DNA from 3 places in the Mesorhizobium sp. ORM8.1 genome. Region 3 is predicted to be linked to each of the others. Evidence: riboswitches for the same ligand, from Rfam matches in the RefSeq annotation. Region 3 holds a riboswitch; each other region holds the start of a gene.
The links. Region 3 has a riboswitch for cobalamin ahead of metE (5-methyltetrahydropteroyltriglutamate--homocysteine S-methyltransferase). Riboswitches for the same ligand answer to the same signal wherever they lie in the genome.
Positions count from the first base shown of each region.

Region 1: it holds a riboswitch for cobalamin, as region 3 does, so the genes downstream of both, ACVDG8_RS03225 (DUF1636 family protein) here and metE (5-methyltetrahydropteroyltriglutamate--homocysteine S-methyltransferase) in region 3, are expected to answer to the same signal.
Region 2: it holds a riboswitch for cobalamin, as region 3 does, so the genes downstream of both, ACVDG8_RS05085 (hypothetical protein) here and metE (5-methyltetrahydropteroyltriglutamate--homocysteine S-methyltransferase) in region 3, are expected to answer to the same signal.

Region 1 is NZ_CM132600.1:639,757-645,847, reverse strand. Features, by position in the region: gene ACVDG8_RS03245 (alanine racemase) at 1-693, shown strand, start outside; gene ACVDG8_RS03240 (bifunctional helix-turn-helix transcriptional regulator/GNAT family N-acetyltransferase) at 817-1,752, shown strand; gene ACVDG8_RS03235 (antibiotic biosynthesis monooxygenase family protein) at 1,977-2,291, shown strand; gene ACVDG8_RS03230 (AraC family transcriptional regulator) at 2,340-3,173, opposite strand; cobalamin riboswitch at 3,373-3,575, shown strand; gene ACVDG8_RS03225 (DUF1636 family protein) at 3,657-4,043, shown strand; gene ACVDG8_RS03220 (ABC transporter ATP-binding protein) at 4,040-4,828, shown strand; gene ACVDG8_RS03215 (ABC transporter substrate-binding protein) at 4,860-5,807, shown strand; gene ACVDG8_RS03210 (FecCD family ABC transporter permease) at 5,840-6,091, shown strand, end outside.
Region 2 is NZ_CM132600.1:979,477-985,567, forward strand. Features, by position in the region: gene ACVDG8_RS05075 (CbtA family protein) at 1-755, shown strand, start outside; gene ACVDG8_RS05080 (hypothetical protein) at 746-1,339, shown strand; gene ACVDG8_RS05085 (hypothetical protein) at 1,483-1,782, opposite strand; cobalamin riboswitch at 1,890-2,097, opposite strand; gene ACVDG8_RS05090 (hypothetical protein) at 2,684-2,890, shown strand; gene ACVDG8_RS05095 (cupin domain-containing protein) at 2,902-3,801, opposite strand; gene ACVDG8_RS05100 (SDR family oxidoreductase) at 3,906-4,658, shown strand; gene chrA (chromate efflux transporter) at 4,735-6,091, opposite strand, start outside.
Region 3 is NZ_CM132600.1:2,381,768-2,387,858, forward strand. Features, by position in the region: partial or broken gene metK (methionine adenosyltransferase) at 1-898, shown strand, start outside; gene ACVDG8_RS12235 (adenosine kinase) at 1,008-2,000, shown strand; cobalamin riboswitch at 2,384-2,583, shown strand; gene metE (5-methyltetrahydropteroyltriglutamate--homocysteine S-methyltransferase) at 2,700-5,045, shown strand; gene tdh (L-threonine 3-dehydrogenase) at 5,705-6,091, shown strand, end outside.

The sequences.
Region 1 (6,091 bases), 1.7 Mb from region 3:
GTCGGCCTGCATCGCGGCGGCTTTGCCAGCCCGGCCGAGATCAAGGCGCTGACGATACCTAAGGGCCTGCGCTGCGAAGGCATCATGGCTTACGAGGCTCACGCGCCAGAAATTCCCGGTATGTTCGGCGGTGCCGACAAGGCGTTGAAGAAAGCCTCGGCGCTGGCGGTGGAGTTCGTCGCCGCGCTCGGGCCGGATCAGCGCCGCATCCTCAACATCGGCGGTTCGAAGACGGCGCTGCTGCATGGCGGCGGCGTGGCGAACGAGGTCTCTATGGGCTCTGCCTTCGTACTACCGAGCGACTTCGACAAACCCGGCCTCGACGGCTTCCAGCCGGCCGCCTTCATCGCGACGCCGATCCTCAAGGTGATCGATGCGGCACTGCCGGGCCCGGCCTGGCTCTCGAAGACCTTGCTGGCGCTCGGCCGCTTCCCGCGCAAGGGCTGCTACCTCTATGGCGGCAAGTGGATGGCCGATCCAGTGTTTCCGGAAGGCATGAAGCCGAACGGGCTGATGGGGTTTTCCTCCAACCAGCAATTCATGGGCCTGCCGGCGGCGGCACATGTGAAACCGGGGGATTATGCTTTTCTGAGGCCGACGCAGAGTGAGGCCGTGCTGCAGCATTTCGGCGCCATCGCGGTACTGTCGGGTGGGCGGATCGTTGAGTTCTGGCCGGTGTTGCCGATGGGGTGAGGGCGCGCCTAGCACTCGCGACTGTCGCCGGCAACTAGGCGGTCGTCATGTAGGGGCCGCTCGTCGTGTTTGTTGACTCTGTCAACTAAATGACTAATCCTGTCAATGACAGGAGACGCTCCCATGACCATCCACAACCATCCCGGCAAGGAACGCATCGATGCCGTGCGCGCCTTCAACCGCTTCTATACGCGCCAGATCGGCCTGCTTGACGAAGGCCTGCTGAAGAGCCCGTTTTCGCTGACCGAGGCGCGGGTGCTTTATGAGCTTGCTCATCGCGACGAGTTGGTCGCCAGCGATCTGCTGCGCGATCTCGGCCTCGATCCTGGCTACGTCAGCCGCCTGTTGAAGAAATTCGAGGAGCGCGGCCTGGTCGAGCGCGCTGCAACGCAGGCCGATGCGCGCCGCTCGGCGATCGCCCTGACGCCAGCCGGCCGCGAAGCCTTCGCGCCGCTCAATCAGGATTCACACGACCAGGTCGCGACCTTGCTCGACAAGCTGCCGCCGGCCGATCAGGACCGGCTGGTCAAGGCCATGCGCACCGTCGAGGACCTGCTCGTCGAACGCCCCGAGTCGAAGGTGCCTTATATCCTGCGGCCGCTGCAGGTCGGCGATATCGGCTGGATCACGCGCCGCCAGGGCATGCTTTACACACAGGACTATGGCTGGGACGGAACCTACGAGGCGCTGGTCGCCGAAATCCTCGGCGAGTTCGTCAAGAAGTTCAATCCGGACTGGGAGCGCGCCTGGGTCGCCGAGCGCGAGGGCGAGGTGGTCGGCTCCGTCTTTATCGTGCGCAAGTCATCCGAAGTGGCGAAGCTCAGGCTGCTCTATGTCGAGCCCTCGGCGCGCGGCCTTGGCATCGGCGCACGCCTGGTCGACGAGTGCATCGCCTTCTCCCGCGCCAAGGGCTACAAGACGCTGACGCTGTGGACCAACGACATATTGGGCTCGGCCCGCCGCATCTACCAGGCGGCGGGCTTCAAGCTGGTCGAGGAAGAGCATCATCATTCCTTCGGCAAGGATCTGGTCGGCCAGACCTGGGATCTCGAGCTTTAGCGCGCGCGGTTTGCCGGGGGTGGTGCGCAATGCTATGACGAAAGCGTCGAAAAGGACCTGGAGCGGCAACCGGTAAGCCCGCTCTCTTTCACCTGATGGAAGCTCCGTTCCCGCCCCATGCGGGAACCCACGGCAAGCTCGAGGCGTGCCCTTGCGCCCGGCTTGGCGTGCGAGGTCTTCGAAAGAATCCTTCGTGTGCCGGGCGCCAACCGAAGGAGAAAGCAATGCCCATCATTCGCGCCAACATCGGCGTCATCACCCAGATCAACGTCTTCACCGTACCGGAGGGCGGCCAGCAGGCGTTGATCGATCTGCTGCAGGAGGCGGCAATGAGTTGCCGCGCGGTTCCCGGCTGGCTATCGGCCAGTCTGCATCGAAGCCTCGATGGCCGTCATGTCGTCAACTATGCCCAAACCGACGATCAGGCGGCCATGCGCAGGGTCTTCGAGCATTTGCAAAGGCAGGGTTTCCTGGAACGCAACAAGGCGTTGGGGCAAGCCAATCCTGGCCTCTATGAAGTCGTATCGACAGTGGAATAGCGCCGCGCTCGGACGGGCCGTCAAACGCGGCCCGTCCGGTATGCCACGCTATGATTTCACCGGCACCCAGATCTCCAGCCCGCCATTGCCGGTGTGGGCGTCGAACTCCGGTCCGTAGCGCTCGAATTCGGGCGCGTCGGCGATCTCGTGGCCGGAGGCCGGCAGCCAGCTGTTCCAGATCGTGTTGATGGTGCGGCGGATGGTCGAGATGTGCTCGCGATGCGAAAACACGGCGTATTTCTGCGCCGGCACCCGGACGCGATAGAAATCCTTGGGCAGGTCGGAGAAATCCGTCACCTCGACGCCGACGATGTAATCGAAATTGCCGGCATCGTCGCCATTAGTGCAGACGCCGTAGAAGGCGTCGGGCACCTGTCCGGGGATGTGGCCGATATAAGGGGCGAAACGTTGCCATTGCATCGGAATGCCGGCCGCGGACTCGCAGCTGTAGCGCTCGCCGAGCCCGGCGATGAGGAAAGGCCGGCTGGTTTCGAAGCGCGGCGGCGCGAGTGTCGTGAGTAGGGAACTGTCCATCAAAATAGGCTCCACGAGGTCGAGATTCCGGGTCGAGCCCTGCGCGCGCACCAGCTCCGGCGTGGTGCCGAACTGCTCGCGAAAGGCCCGCGTGAACGCCTCATGCGAACCATAGCCGGCATCGAGCGCGACGCAGAGGATGTCGCGCGCCCCGCCGGCAAGCCGGCGCGCCGCTTCGCTCAGGCGGCGTGCCCGCATATAGCCCATTACCGACCGACCGGTGGCGGCGCCGAAGGCGCGCGTCACATGGAAGCGTGACACGCCGCTGCTTTGCGCGACATCGTCGAGCGATATCGCATCCGGCAGATGGCTTTCGACAAACCACAGCGCTTTCTCGGTCGGGTTCATGGTTCCTCGCATTTTGGCGAGCCGAAACTAGCGACCGCGCCGGGGGCGAGTTTGATCGAAATTGCGCACTGGGCGAAGACGCAAAGTTTGCAAGCGGTTGACAAGCGGCATCTCGATGTGTTTGTAATGTTATTACATATCAGATAAGATTGATTTCGCATGTTCGATTGGTGCCCGTTGCGACTCTGCCCCGGACAAACTACGCTTTGCGCGTCATGGTCCTCGCGCCGCAAGGCGAGAGGTGAAAAGGGAACACGGTGAGACCTTTGGTCGACCCCGTGGCTGCCCCCGCAACTGTGAGCGGCGAGTTCCATCCGAAACGCCACTGGCCGGCAAGGCTGGGAAGGCGGATGGCGCGACGACCCGCGAGCCAGGAGACCTGCCATCGACACGAGTTGACCGGACGGGGTGTGCCGGGAGGAGACGCGGGCGCCCCTGTCGGCCGTCCGGCTTTCTTCCGTCGCGATTTTGGAAAGTGACGGAATGTCGGAAGACCCTAGCCATCGCATCATCGTGTGTTCGCTTTGCCGCGATGCCGTGACCGGGCACCGCTCCGGCGAAGCTCCGTGCGCCGTCCTACAGTCCAGGCTTCCCGGTTACGATGCGCCATTCTTCGCGATCGAGACCGTCGATTGCATGGCCGGCTGCACGCGGCCGCTGACCGCCGCCTTCCAGGCGCAAGGCAAGGCTTCCTACCTCTTCGGCTCGGTCGGTAGCGGCACCGATGCGGGCGCGCTGGTCGAATTTGCCAGGCTCTATGCGTCGCTCGTCGACGGCTGGTGCAATTGCGGCCAGCGGCCGGCCCGGCTCGCCGGCAAGACGCTGGCGCGCATCCCGGCCAAGGGCAGGGCTTGGCAGCAAGTGAAATGAGCGCGCCGCTGCTCGAAGCCCATGATCTCAGCGCGACGGCCAGCGGTCGCGTGCTGGTCGAGGATGTCAGCCTGTCGCTGGCGGTCGGCGAGCGCCTTGCCATCATCGGCCCCAACGGCGCCGGCAAGACCACGCTTTTGCGCATGCTGTGCGGCGCGCTGCGGCCGAGCGCCGGCGAGGTGCGCCTGTCCGGCCGCCGCCTGGACCGGATCACGACCGCAGAACGGGCGTTGAGCATCGCCGTCGTCGGCCAGACCGACCAGCCTGATCCAAGGCTGGCTTTGATCGACTATGTCGAGCTTGGCCGCGTGCCGCATGCGGGCCTGAGGCGCAGGCATGAAGATCGCGACATCGTTGTCGAGGCGTTGCGCCGCACCGGGCTGCAGCCTTTGCTTGGGCGTGGCATCGGCTCGCTCTCCGGCGGCGAGCGCCAGCGCGCCCAGCTTGCGCGCGCCATCGCGCAGCAGCCGAAAATCCTGTTCCTCGACGAGCCGACCAACCATCTCGACCCGCGCGCCCGCGGCGAGTTGCTCGACCTTGTCGCCAGGCTCAGTATGACCGTCGTCGCCGTGCTGCACGATCTTGCGCTGGTCGCGCCCTTCGCCACCAGCGTGGCGGTGATGAGCAGCGCCAGGCTGCACGCCTTGGCGCCACCGCGCGAGGCCTTGGCGCAGCCGCTCATCCGCGACGTGTTCGGCATCGACGTCTTGCGCCTGCCGCACCCGACCGAGGATCGCGAGCTCACTGTCTTCGACCTGCCCAACCGTACCTCTTCACCCTTCTGAACCAGCCGATCCAAAAAGGAGCACCACGCCCGTGAAACGCCTCGCCTTGTCGCTCGCCTTCTCGCTTGTCGCGTCCGCCGCCTTCGCCTTTCCGGTCACCGTCGACAGCTGCGGCGAGCCGCTCACCTTCGACGCGCCGCCGAAGCGCGCCGTCATCCACGACCTCAACATGACCGAGATGGCCTTCGCGCTGCATTTGCAGCCCTCGATCGTCGGGCTCACCGGCATCACCGGTTGGTACAAGGTCGGCCCGGAATTCAAGGCCGAGCAGGGTTCGATCCCGGAACTCGCGCCGAAATATCCGACAGTGGAGAACCTTGTTGCCGTGCAGCCCGATTTCTTCTTCGCCGGCTGGTATTACGGCATGAAGCCGGGCGGCGACGTGACGCCCGACACGCTCGCCCCGCATGGCATCAAGACGCTGGTGCTGACGGAAAGCTGCGTCCATCTCGACAAGAACCGGCCGGCCGCTTCGATGGACCTGCTCTATGGCGACGTCGAGAAGCTCGGCAGGATTTTCGGCAAGGAGACGGAAGCCGAAAAGCTTGTCGCGGGCTGGAAGACGGAGCTTGCAGACATCACCGCCAAGGTCGGCGACCGCAAGGGCACGCGCGTCTTCCTCTACGATTCCGGTGAGGACAAGCCTTTCACCGCCGGCAAGTTCGCCATCCCCAACGCCATGATAGCCGCCGCCGGGGGCGAGAACATCATGGCCGACATGGAAACGAGCTGGGGCAACACCGACTGGGAGACGGTCGCCTCGCGCAATCCGCAATTCCTGATCCTGCTCGATTACCAGGATGGCGGCGGCTACAAGAAGCTGCTCGATTTCCTCAAATCGCATCCGGCGATGAAGGAGACGGGCGCGGTCAAGAACGAGCGCTTTGTCGCGCTCCGCTATGCCGAGCTGACGCCTGGCCCCGCCAACATCGAGGCGATCGGTAAGATCGCCAGGGCCATGCACCCGGAAGCGTTCTGACCTTGCGCCACCGATCGTTTGCTCTGTCGATCATGCTCGGCGCGGCGTTGCTCGCCGCGCTGGCGCTTGCGTCGATCGCCTATGGCTCGACCCTGATACCGTTGCGCGAGGTGATCGGCGCGCTGGCGCACGCGGCCGGGCTGGGCGGCGAGAGCCCGTCCGGCCCGGTCGGCAGCATCGTCGTCGACCTCAGGCTGCCGCGCACGCTGCTGGCGATCGCGGTCGGCGCCGGCCTCGGCGTGGTCGGCGCGCTGCTGCAGACGGTTACCCGCAACGACCTCGCC
Region 2 (6,091 bases), 1.4 Mb from region 3:
TTGTCGCGGGGCTGATCGCGTTTGCCTTCGCGCGCGTCTATGGCGAGCCGCAAGTCGACAAGGCTATCGCCTTTGAAGAATCGCAGGCCAAGGCCGCCGGCGAAGCCCCCGAAGAAGAAATCGTCAGCCGGCCGACGCAGGCAGGCATCGGCCTTGCCGCCGGCGTGCTGATCTATGGCGCAGCACTTGGCGGGCTGTTCTCGCTGGTCTTCGCCTACGCCAATGGACGGCTGGGCTCGCTCGGTCCGCGCGGCACCTCGGCGTTGCTCGCCGTGCTCGGCTTCCTCGCCGTGATCGTGGTGCCTCAGTTGAAATATCCGGCCAACCCGCCCGCGGTCGGCAATCCCGAAACCATCGGCTATAGAACCGAGTTGTTCTTCATCATGATCGTCATTTCGATCGCGGCCATGGTGGCGGCGGTCGGCCTGGCGCAGCGGCTGTGGAGCAGGCTCGGCGGCTGGAACGCCTCGATCGTCGCGGCGCTCGCCTTCCTCGTCGTCTTCGCACTGGTCAAGGCAGCCCTTCCCGACATCAACGAAGTGCCGGAGAACTTCTCGGCGGTCGTGCTGTGGCAGTTCCGCGTCGCTTCGCTCGGCATCCAGCTCATTCTGTGGGCCGTGGTCGGACTAGCCTTCGGGGCGGTTGCCGAGCGTCAGCTCGGCCGGCAAGCGAAGCGGCGCCGCCCGCCGCTACGCCTGATATCGCAATGTATCGGCCGCCATGGTTTCGCGCCCTGGCGGCCGTTTTGTTTTTGACGATCGTGTCCGGCCCTCTGGCCATCGCGCCAGCGCAAGCCCATAGCGGCTCCTCGGCACCCCCTCCTCCCGGCATCCAGATCCCCAGCCTGACCCATGGCCAGATGGCCGTGATCGCGCGTTATCGCAGCGATATCCTCGCGCTTGCCCAGCGCCAGACCGTGACCGACCCGACCTTCCGGCGGCTCTACAATCACGGCAATTTGCAATTCACCTATTGCCTGTGGGGCCTGATGCCGGGCAGCCTTGCCGACGAGCAAAGCCCGTTCAACGAGTGCAGCCACGCCTATCTCGCCACCGCCAAGGCGTTGCTCACCTACATGGCGACGATGCCCGCCGCCGCGCACGACGCCAAGGCGCTGATTTCCGACATCGACGCCGACATGGTGCGCGGCGGCGCCTCCTGGATCCTGTGCCAGTTCAGCGGCGAAAGCTTCAGCACCGGCGGGGTGGTCGAGCCGCGCTGGCGCGACATGGTCTTCCACATGCCGAGCCTTGCGGCGCTCGTCGCCGTGGTCGCAGCGCTCATCGCCGCCGGGTGGTCGATCTTCGGTTCGCCCTTCTCGCGCACACGCCCAATCTAGCGACAGCCCGCCTGCTCAGGGCCGGCTGATCTCGTCCAGATACCAGCCGATGTAACGCAGCTCTTGTGCTCCATCGGATGGAGGTGACGCCGCCATCATAATCGGCGAAGCGGCCCATCAACGGCGCCACCGCGTCGGGAATTTCAGAGCTTGCGGACGCGCATTGGCCAGGCGCTAGTGCCAGCGACGGCGGCCAGCAAGGTGCGCAGCCGCTGCAGGTCGGGATGCAGAGAGCCGCAGTGGTCGATCAGCGCGATCTTCTTCAGCGCCGCCGCTTCCAGATCGGCGTCATGCGGCACCGACAGCAGCCAGTCGGCGAAGACTTCTTCCGGCGGCGGCAGCGGCGAGACGGCGCGCATCGTCGTCGCGTTGGCCCGGCGCATCCTGCGAGGACGTTCCGGCCTGCCCGGCGCAAGCCCGGGTATTTTGCTGTGCGAATCCATGTTCGTCCTTCTTTGCAAGGACTGAACCTAGTGGTGATGGAGGAAAGTCACGGGCGGCGCTAAGGCCGATCCGTATCTGCCTCTTGACCGCCCACCGCGATCAGTCGAGTTCAACGATGTTCGAGGCTGGTTTCCGGGCTTCGAAGCTGTCCCTTGCGGGACCTGTTCCGACACCTTCCAGGCTTGTCACCAGTGGCTTTTCGTCGGAACGCAAGCTTCGCTACCGTTGCGGGGGCAGCGCCGGAATCTCACCGGCTTCCCAATTATCCCTCAGACCGACTCAGACCGAAGGGCACCTTGAACGCCGCGATCTAACCATCCGCCCACGGCAGGCGTCCACACGAAAGCGACGCTGGCAAAGCGCAAGGACGACAATCGGCCCAGCGACGATCCGTGCCAGCCCATGCGCTGCCTAGCGGACTGCCACCGGCTGGCGTAAGGATCGGGAAATCGCCCGGCCTCCGGATTCGCAACGGCCAACATGCTCCTCCCCGAAGCCCTCACCGTCACCGCCGCCTGCTGCAGCGCGCTGAGCTCCATGTTCCTCAGCGAGCTCAAGGGCCGCGTTCCCCCCCTGGGCATGCCGATGGCAAGCACGATGCCGCAAAGCACCAGGAGAACGCCCAGCGCCTGCCAGAGATTGATCGTTTCGCCGGCAATGTCGGCATCATCTCGACGCTGTCCTCGGTGACGCCGATCATCATCCTGCCGCTGGTGTGGCTGCGCAGCGGGCAAAGGCCGACGAACGCCGCCTGGGCCGGCGCGCTTCTGGCAATCGTCGGCACGGCGCTGATCAGCTTGAGATAAGATTGCGACCACTCGACTCGCGGCGGCGGTTTGGCTAAGCAGCATTGGTTCAAACAAGGCATGGCGCTGTTGCCGCGCGCAATCCATGATAACCGTGAAGAAGATGTTTCGGGACGAAGACCTGTACTTCGTCTTCGTCGACAATGAATGTCCCGCGTTTTTCTACCTCCTCAAATCGACCGGCGACAAGCAGGTCTGGGCCGTGAGTGGCCAACACAAGCCGCTCGCCGCCAATGTTGACGACTTCGCCAGCTATGATGACGCCTTGCGATTCATCATGGCCCATATCCCGGTACAGTAAGTAGCAGGCCTCTAATGCGCCGCCCTGGCATAGCGCCCGGGCGGCTGGCCGACATGGCGGCTGAAAGCGGTGCTGAAGGTGCTGGCCGAGCCATAGCCGACACGCTCGGCGACTTCGGCGATGTCGGCCTTCTGGCGGCGCAGCATGTCCTTGGCCAGCGCCATGCGCCAGGCCAAGAGATACTCCATCGGCGGCATGCCGACGCTGCGCAGGAAACGGTCGAAGAAGGCGGAGCGGGATAGTGCCGCCTCCTTCGCCAGTTCGACGATCGTCCAGGGCCGCGCCGGATCGGCATGCATCTGGCGGATCGCCTCCGCTAGCCGTACGTCGCCGAGGCCGCGCAGCAGGCCGGTGGGCGCGTCCGGCGTCTGCGTCTGGCGCAGCGATTCGACCAGCAGGATCTCGATCAGTCGGGTCAGCACCAGATCGCGCCCCGAATGCCGTCCGGCCGCTTCCTCGATCAAAAGCCTGACCAGCACCGACAGCCGCTCGACGCCACGGACATGGATCTGTCCAGGCAGCAGCGAGACCAGCAGGCCGGCATCCTCGCTGTCGAAGAGGAAATAGCCGCCCAGCATGCGCAAATCGGGCGGGCCGTCCTGCCGACCGTGCCGCACCTCGCCCTCGGTCGTCGCGGCAAGGTCGGAGTCGACGAAGGTCGGGACGACAGGTTCGAAGCCCGTCATGGTGAAGCCCGGCGTGGTCGGCAGCAGGACGAAATCTCCGGCTTCCAGCGTCAAGGGCGGTTGCCCGTCCATCGCAAGGCGGCAGGCTCCCTCGACGACGATGGCAAAGCTCGGATGGCCGAAATCGGCATAGCGCACGCCCCAGCGTCCCGCGCCGCTGATGCCCTTGGTGAAAACCGCGCGGGGCCTCAGCAAGCCAATGACTTCTGACAGAGGGTCAACCATTTCAGGACTTTCGAAAACAAAATATGGACTGTCAATTATAGATAGTCCTGCCTCCTGAGCGTACCTTGGTGCGATAAACCACCGAACAACAAGGAAACCATCCCATGCAAACCATCCTGATCACAGGCGCCTCCTCGGGCTATGGCCTGGAGACCGCCCGCCATTTCCTCGCCAAGGGCTGGAATGTCATCGCCACCATGCGCACGCCGCGCGAAGACATCCTGCCGCGCTCATCGTCGCTGCGCATCCTGCCGCTCGACGTGACCGACGAGAACAGCATTGCGGCGGCAATCGCGGCCGCTGGGCCGATCGACGCGCTGGTCAACAATGCCGGCGTCGGTATCGCCGGCGCCTTCGAGGCGACGTTGATGGCACATATCCGCAAGGTCTTCGAGACCAACACGTTTGGCGTCATGGCGATGTGCCAAGCTGTGATCCCGCAGATGCGCGAGCGCCGCTCCGGCGTCATCGTCAACGTGACGTCGAGCGCCACCTTCGCGCCCTTCCCGCTGGCGGCGCCCTACACCGCGAGCAAGCAGGCGATCGAAGGTTTTACCGGCTCGCTGGCGCTGGAACTCGCTCCCTTTGGCGTGCGCGCCAAACTGGTCGAGCCTGGCTACGGCCCGACGACGAGGTTCTCGCAAAACACCGAAGTCCGCGTCCAGGACCTGATCCCGCAGGCCTATGCCGATTTCGCCAAGTCGATCTTCGGCGACCTCGACAAGCCGGCCATGGCTGTGCAGCTGACCACCAGGGAAATCGACGTCGCCGAAGGCGTGTGGCACGCCGTCAACGACACCACCGGCACGCTGCGCTTTCCGGCAGGCGCCGATGCGGTAGCGCTGGCGGCGGCTTAGGATTTATCATCGCCGTGGACAACAGCCGAGCCACCAGCGCCAATGCCGATATTGGAGGCTCGGGGCGTTTCCCGACCTATGCGTGGATAGCCATGAGCACCAATCCGGCCAGCGCCGACCCGGCCAAGGTCGGCAACATGCCGATTTTCAATCTGAAAACGGCGATCATTGCGGCTGCGGACAATAGTGCGGCCCGCCAGTCGAGCGAGGACAATACCGGTACGTTCATTCCCCAACCGATGTTGCGCACCTCATGAAAGATCACGTGGAGCGCAAACCATAGTGCCAGATTCAGCACAACGCCGACGACCGCCGCCGTGATGGCCGTGAGGGCGGCCGACAGAGCCTTGTTCCCACGCAGGGCTTCGATGTAGGGGGCACCGAGGAATATCCAGAAAAAGCACGGCGTGAACGTCACCCATAGGGTCAGCAGGGCGCCCAGTGTGCCGGCCAGCAGCGGATCAAGCACGCCATGTGCGCGAAAGGCGGCGATGAAGCCGACGAATTGCAGCACCAGGATCAATGGTCCCGGCGTGGTTTCGGCGAGGCCGAGCCCATCGACCATCTCGCCGGGAGCCAGCCAGGCGAAAGATTGCACAGCCGCTTGCGCGACATAGGCGAGAACGGCATAGGCGCCGCCAAAGGTGACGACCGCCATCAGACTGAAAAAGCCGCCGATATGCGTCCAGACACTCGTCGAGCCTGTAGCCAGCCCTATCAGCAGCACCGGGCCGAGCCAGATCGGCAGCCACAGAGCGATCGTGCGCGGCGCGTGCCATTTTTTCGGTCTTGTATGGGCCAGCTCGCCACGCTCGAACATCAGGTCGACCGTGCCTTTGAAATCGGCAGCGCTGCCCTTGCGGTGACCGGCGCCGGAAAACAGCGCCGGCGCCACGCGGTTGCCCACCCAGCCCGCAATGCCGGCGACGAGCACAATCAGGGGAAACGGCACGTTGAGAACGTAGATGGCCAGGAAAGCGATGGCGGCGATCGCCACCATCGCCTGATTTTTGAGAGCCCGCCGGCCGATGCGGATCACCGCCTCGACCACGATTGCAAGCACCGCGGCCTTGACGCCGAAAAACAGCGCCTCCACCGCCGGAACGCCGCCGTAAAGTGCATAGAAGGTGCTGAGTATCAGCATGACGATCGCGCCAGGCACGACGAACAGAACGCCGGCGACGAGGCCGCCGGCGGTCTTGTGGAGCAGCCAGCCGATGTAGATGGCGAGTTGCTGCGCTTCGGGACCGGGCAGCAGCATGCAATAGTTGAGGGCATGCAGGAATCGCTGCTCGCCGATCCAGCGCCGCTCCTCGACCAGTTCCTTGTGCATGAGCGCGATTTGTCCGGCCGGTCCGCCAAAGCTCAGCAGACCGATTTTGGCCCAGAGCCGCGCCGCCTCCTTGAATGTCGGTGGTGGCGGGGGAGCGATC
Region 3 (6,091 bases):
GATCTTGGCTTTGACCGAGCAGTCGCCCGACATCAGCCAGGGCGTCGACGAGGGACGAGGGCAGGATCTCGAGCAGGGAGCTGGGGATCAGGGACACATGTTCGGGTACGCGTGCAATGAGACCGAAACATTAATGCCTTTGCCAATCCAACTTGCTCACGATTTGACAAAAAGACAGGCGGAGGTGCGCCAAGCCGGACGCCTTGGGTGGCTTCGCCCAGACGTTAAATCTCAGGTGTCCGTCCGGTATGAGGGTTTGCGCCCGGTAGCGATTGATACCATAGTCCTGTCGACGCAGCATGACGAGGAGGTCTCACAAGCCACGGTCCGCGAAGGCGTCATTGAGGAGATCATAAGGCCGGTCTTGCCCCACGACTTGGATACGACGGGGATAAGGTTCCTGGTCAATCCAACAGGCCGGTTCGTGGTCGGTGGGCCGCGCGGCGATTGTGGGCTCACCGGCCGCAAGATCATCGTCGATTCCTACGGCGGCATGGGGCGTCACGGCGGTGGTGCCTTTTCGGGCAAGGACCCGTCCAAGGTTGATCGGTCGGCCGCCTATGCGGCGCGGTACGTCGCAAAGAACGTCGTTGCCAGCGGACTCGCGGAGGTCTGCGAGGTTCAGCTTGCTTATGCGATCGGTGTGGCCGCACCGGTCTCAGTCCTCGTCAATACATTCGGAACCGCAAAGATTGATGAAAAAAAGATCGAACGCGCGGTCCTTGAGCTTTTCGATCTCCGGCCGAAAGGCATCATCAAGACGCTGGATCTCCTGCGGCCGATTTATCGCAAGACCGCGACATACGGACATTTCGGCCGCGAAGAGCCGGAGTTCACCTGGGAAAAGACGGACAGAGCTGACGACCTGTCGCGTGAGGCAGGACCGGCAGCTGCTTGATGCGTCGGTATTGGATGCTTTCGGCATAGGACGACCCATTCCACACTCGGAAGAAACACCCCGGGCCTGCATGGCAAGAAGCCGGCTCGGGTTTTTGGCGGAGACACTGATGTCGAAATATGACGTGCTTTGCATCGGCAATGCCATTGTCGACATCATCGCCCAGTGCGACGAGGCATTCCTCGAGACCAACGGCATCATCAAGGGCGCGATGAACCTCATCCACACACAACGCGCCGAACTGCTCTACAGCCGCATGGGCCCGGCGATCGAGGCCTCCGGCGGCAGCGCCGGCAACACGGCGGCCGGCGTTGCCTCCTTCGGCGGCCGCGCCGCCTTCTTCGGCAAGGTCTCCAACGATGCGCTGGGCGAGATCTATGCGCACGACATCCATGCCCAGGGCGTCGCCTTCGACACCAAACCGCTCAAGTGCGAGCCGCCGACGGCCCGCTCGATGATCTTCGTCACACCCGACGGCGAGCGCTCGATGAACACCTATCTCGGCGCCTGCGTCGAGCTCGGCCCGGAGGACGTCGAGGCCGACAAGGCGTCGGGCGCCAGGGTCACCTATTTCGAAGGTTATCTCTGGGATCCGCCGCGAGCCAAGGAAGCGATCCGGCAGACGGCGAAACTGGCGCACGCGGCAGGCCGCGAAGTGTCGATGACGCTGTCGGATTCGTTCTGCGTCGACCGCTACCGGGGCGAATTCCTCGACCTGATGCGCTCGGGGACGGTCGACATCGTCTTTGCCAACAGCCACGAGATCAAGTCGCTCTACCAGACATCGTCCTTCGACGAGGCGCTGGCGCAGATCTGCAAGGACTGCAAGATCGCCGCCGTCACGCGGTCTGAAAAAGGCTCGGTCATCGTGCGCGGCGACGAGACCGTGGTCATCCAGGCTACCGCCATCAAGGAGCTGGTCGACACGACCGGCGCCGGCGATCTCTACGCCGCCGGCTTCCTGCATGGCTACACGCAAGGTCGCGACCTCAAGACCTGCGGTGACCTTGGCTCGCTGGCGGCCGGACTGGTGATCCAGCAGATCGGCCCGAGGCCAAGACAGAATCTGCGCCGCGAGGCCGAGCAAGCCGGGTTGTTGTAGGCGGCATTTCGACAAGGTGCTGCCCACCGCACTTGCTGCAGGGCTGTTAAGACAAGCGCGTCTAAATCGAAATGTCGCGTGCCCGTCCGTGAAGGATGGCGGTTTTCTCCAAATTTCAATTTTGCAGGCTCAGGAACGTTGTCGCACCTCGGGCCGGTACTGCCGGCCGATCATGCTGGCCAGCACGCCCAGTTTTGGCGAAACTCGTTTAAGCCGGGATCGTGTGACCGGCAGATTGCCCGAGCAGCGAGGCACCACCGGCGCACGGCGCAAATGGCTCAGCTCTACCGCGACCTGCGACTTGAGAACACGCCGTAAACGACGATTTCACATAAACACATAAACATTTCTTTATGCGACATTGACAGCAGAGCGACCTGCTGCGATTGTCTGCATGTCGTGGTTCTCCGCAAGGCGTTGCCGTAGCGGAGCTAAGAGGGAAGCCGGTGCAATGCCGGCGCTGCCCCCGCAACTGTAAGCGGCGAGCCAACCCAACAATGTCACTGGGGCGAACTGCCCCGGGAAGACGGGGCAGAGGCTGTGACCCGCGAGCCAGGAGACCTGCCACGGTGAACAACGTCCATGGGCGGGGTGTCTGGTGGCCGCGGTAGCTCGGCGTTGATGCCGGCCTGCTAGCGCCTCCCTTGTCCCCGCCCCCAACCATCGGGGTATGGAATGAATGTCTCCCAACAAGTTCCCATAGCAACGCTTGGCGTGCCGCGTATCGGTCGCCGGCGAGAACTGAAATTCGCGCTTGAAAGCTACTGGTCCGGAAAATCGTCTGCTGACAACCTTCTGGCGACGGCAAAGGCGCTCCGTGCAGCCAGTTGGAGCGAGCAGCACGACCGCGGCGTGTCGAAAATCCCGTCGAACGATTTCTCACTGTATGACCATGTGCTCGACACCGCAGCAATGCTCGGCGCCGTGCCAGCTCGTTACGGCTGGACGGGCGGCGAGGTCCCGCTCGACATCTACTTCGCGATGGCGCGCGGGACGCAAGGCGATGCCGCGGGTTGCGGACACGCCAGTCACGAGCGTGCGGTTCAGGGGCAGCGCGTAACCGCGATGGAAATGACCAAATGGTTCGACACGAACTACCACTACATCGTGCCGGAGCTGGGCGAGGATCAAACATTCGCCCTCTCGTCGACGAAACCAGTCGATCACTTTCTGGAGGCAAAAGGGCTCGGCATCCATACACGCCCGGTTATCCTTGGACCGGTCACCTTCCTCAACCTGGCGAAGTCTCCCGACCACGGTTTCAATCCCATAGCGCTCCTACCGCGGCTGCTGCCCGTCTACGAGCAACTCCTGCGCAGGCTGGAGCTCTCGGGGGCCGACTGGGTGCAGATTGATGAGCCGGCGCTTGTGCTCGACCTTAACCCGAACGAACGAGCTGCCTTCGAATTCACCTACGGGCAGCTGTCGAAAGCCGCGCCCGAGTTGAAAATTATGCTGGCCACCTATTTCGGGCCGCTGGGAGACAATCTCGATACCGCGCTTTCACTGCGCCTGGCGGGCCTACATCTCGACCTCGTGCGCGCTCCCGAGCAGTTGGATACGGTTGGTCGGCTCGCACCGAAGGATCTGGTGCTCTCACTTGGCTTGATCGACGGCCGCAATGTCTGGCGCGCGAACCTGACTGCCATTCTCGACCGCATCAAGCCGATCGTTGCCGGCTGGCCGCTGGACCGCGTCGAGATTGCGCCTTCGTGCTCGATGCTTCATGTGCCGATCGACCTTCGGATGGAGACCGCGCTCGACGTGGACGTCGGTTCGTGGCTGGCATTCGCCGCCCAGAAGACCGAAGAGCTGCTCGTACTGGCCCAAGCCTTGTCCGAAGGCAGAGAGGCCGTAGCGGGCGCGCTGAAGGCTTCTGAAGAGGCGGCCGCTGCGCGCGCAATGTCGGGAAAGGTCCATGATCCGCTCGTCCACGGGCGCGTAAGCAGCATTGACGGCGCCATGAAGCAACGAAAGAGCGCATTTGCCAAGCGCTCGAGAGTCCAGGCTGACACGCTCGGGCTGCCGCCGTTCCCCACGACGACCATCGGGTCCTTCCCGCAGACGCCCGAGGTGCGCAGGGCGCGCTCCGCACATGCCAAGGGCCGACTGAGCTATATCGACTACCAGGCCTTCCTGAAGAAGGAGACGGAGGCGGCGGTCCGTTGGCAGGAGGAGATCGGGTTGGACGTGCTGGTGCACGGCGAGTTCGAACGAAACGACATGGTGCAGCATTTCGGGGAGCAGCTGTCCGGCCTCGCCTTCACCCAGCATGGCTGGGTGCAAAGTTACGGCTCCCGGCTTGTGCGCCCTCCCATCATCTTCGGCGACGTATCACGGCCCAATCCGATGACGGTTTCCTGGTGGCAATTTGCCCAGTCGCTGACGAAAAAGCCGGTGAAGGGCATGCTCACCGGCCCAGTGACGATCCTCAACTGGTCTTTTGTTCGCGACGACGTACCCCGCGCCGAGGCCTGCTGCCAGATCGCGCTCGCCATCCGCGATGAAGTGGCCGACCTGGAAAGAGCTGGCGCAAGGGTGATCCAGATCGATGAGGCCGCCTTTCGCGAAGGCTTGCCCCTGCGGAAGTCGGATTGGAAACATTATCTCGGCTGGGCTGTCGAATGCTTCCGGATCGCTTCGACGGGTGTAGAGGACGCGACCCAACTTCACACGCACATGTGCTATTCGGAGTTCAATGAGATCATCGATTCCATCGCTGAACTGGACGCGGACGTAATTTCGATCGAGACGTCGCGCTCCAAAATGGAACTGCTAGACGCCTTCACCAAGTCCAAATATCCGAACGAAATCGGCCCCGGGGTCTACGATATTCACTCACCAAGTGTCCCGGAAATCGGCGAGATTTTGCACCTTGCCCAACTTGCCCGCGAGCGACTGTCGGACAGCCAACTATGGGTCAATCCAGACTGTGGTCTCAAAACAAGGAAATGGGAGGAGGTCCGCCCTGCCCTCATCAACATGGTCGCTGCAGCACGCGCGCTGCGGGAGAATGTCCAGACGCAGGCCGCTGGGTCCCTGTGACGGCAAACATGTGACCAGCTGGCTTCGCGGATAATTTGAGGCAGAAAGGACGCCATCGAAAAGTCGCGCGCAAGTCGGTAGGCACGAGTGGGGCCCCGCCCTCGTCGTCTAGCCGAAGGCCCCGCTGGACGACTGAGCCCGCAGGGCAGGATCTGGGAAGCCGCTTCTGGTCAGAGGACGGATGATCTAGATCACGAGGTCGACAAGGCGGCTTCGTCCATGAGCTTCTGGTTCTGACACAGCCAGCGGTCAACAGACCCTTCACCGAGGGGCACACGTTTGCGGATGCCGCCTGTGCGTCCGCACTATTGAGATATCGCGGTGAGATCGACCATCGAGAGCATCGTGTCGATTGACTGCGTGGCATGTTGCTGACAATCGACAACATAGCCATGGCCCCGAGCCGAAGCTGCGACCCTTTATTCGTCCCATGAGTTGAAACTTCGCTGCATCTGGCGTGGCGCTTGCTTCGCTTCCGCTGGGGTTCGAACTGGGTTTTCACGCGCACGACTCGCGGTAGAGTGTTGCTTCGACACCAGCCGCCAACATCACGATCGGTCCAAAGATCTCAGCTGTGCTCTCCCAGCCGCCTTTCCGTTGTGCGAGCTACCGGAGGAGAGGCGAGGAGTGGAATCAAACCAAGGTGTAAGGAGCATCTGATGTCGAACATGATGAAGGCACTGGTGAAGGCCAAGGCCGAGCCGGGCATCTGGATGGAAGAAGTGCCGGTGCCGGAGATCGGCCCTAACGATGTGCTGATCAAGATCAGGAAGACCGCGATCTGCGGCACTGACGTGCACATCTACAATTGGGACCAGTGGGCGCAGAAGACCGTGCCGGTGCCGATGGTCACCGGCCATGAGTTCGTCGGCACCATTGCCGATTTCGGCGCGGCGGTCACCGAATACAAAGTCGGCCAGCGGGTGTCGGGCGAAGGCCACATCGTCTGCGGCCATTGCCGCAATTGCCGTGCGGGCAGGGGCCATCTGTGCCGCAACACGCTCGGCGTCGGCGTCAACCGTCCAGGCGCCTTCGGCGAGTATCTG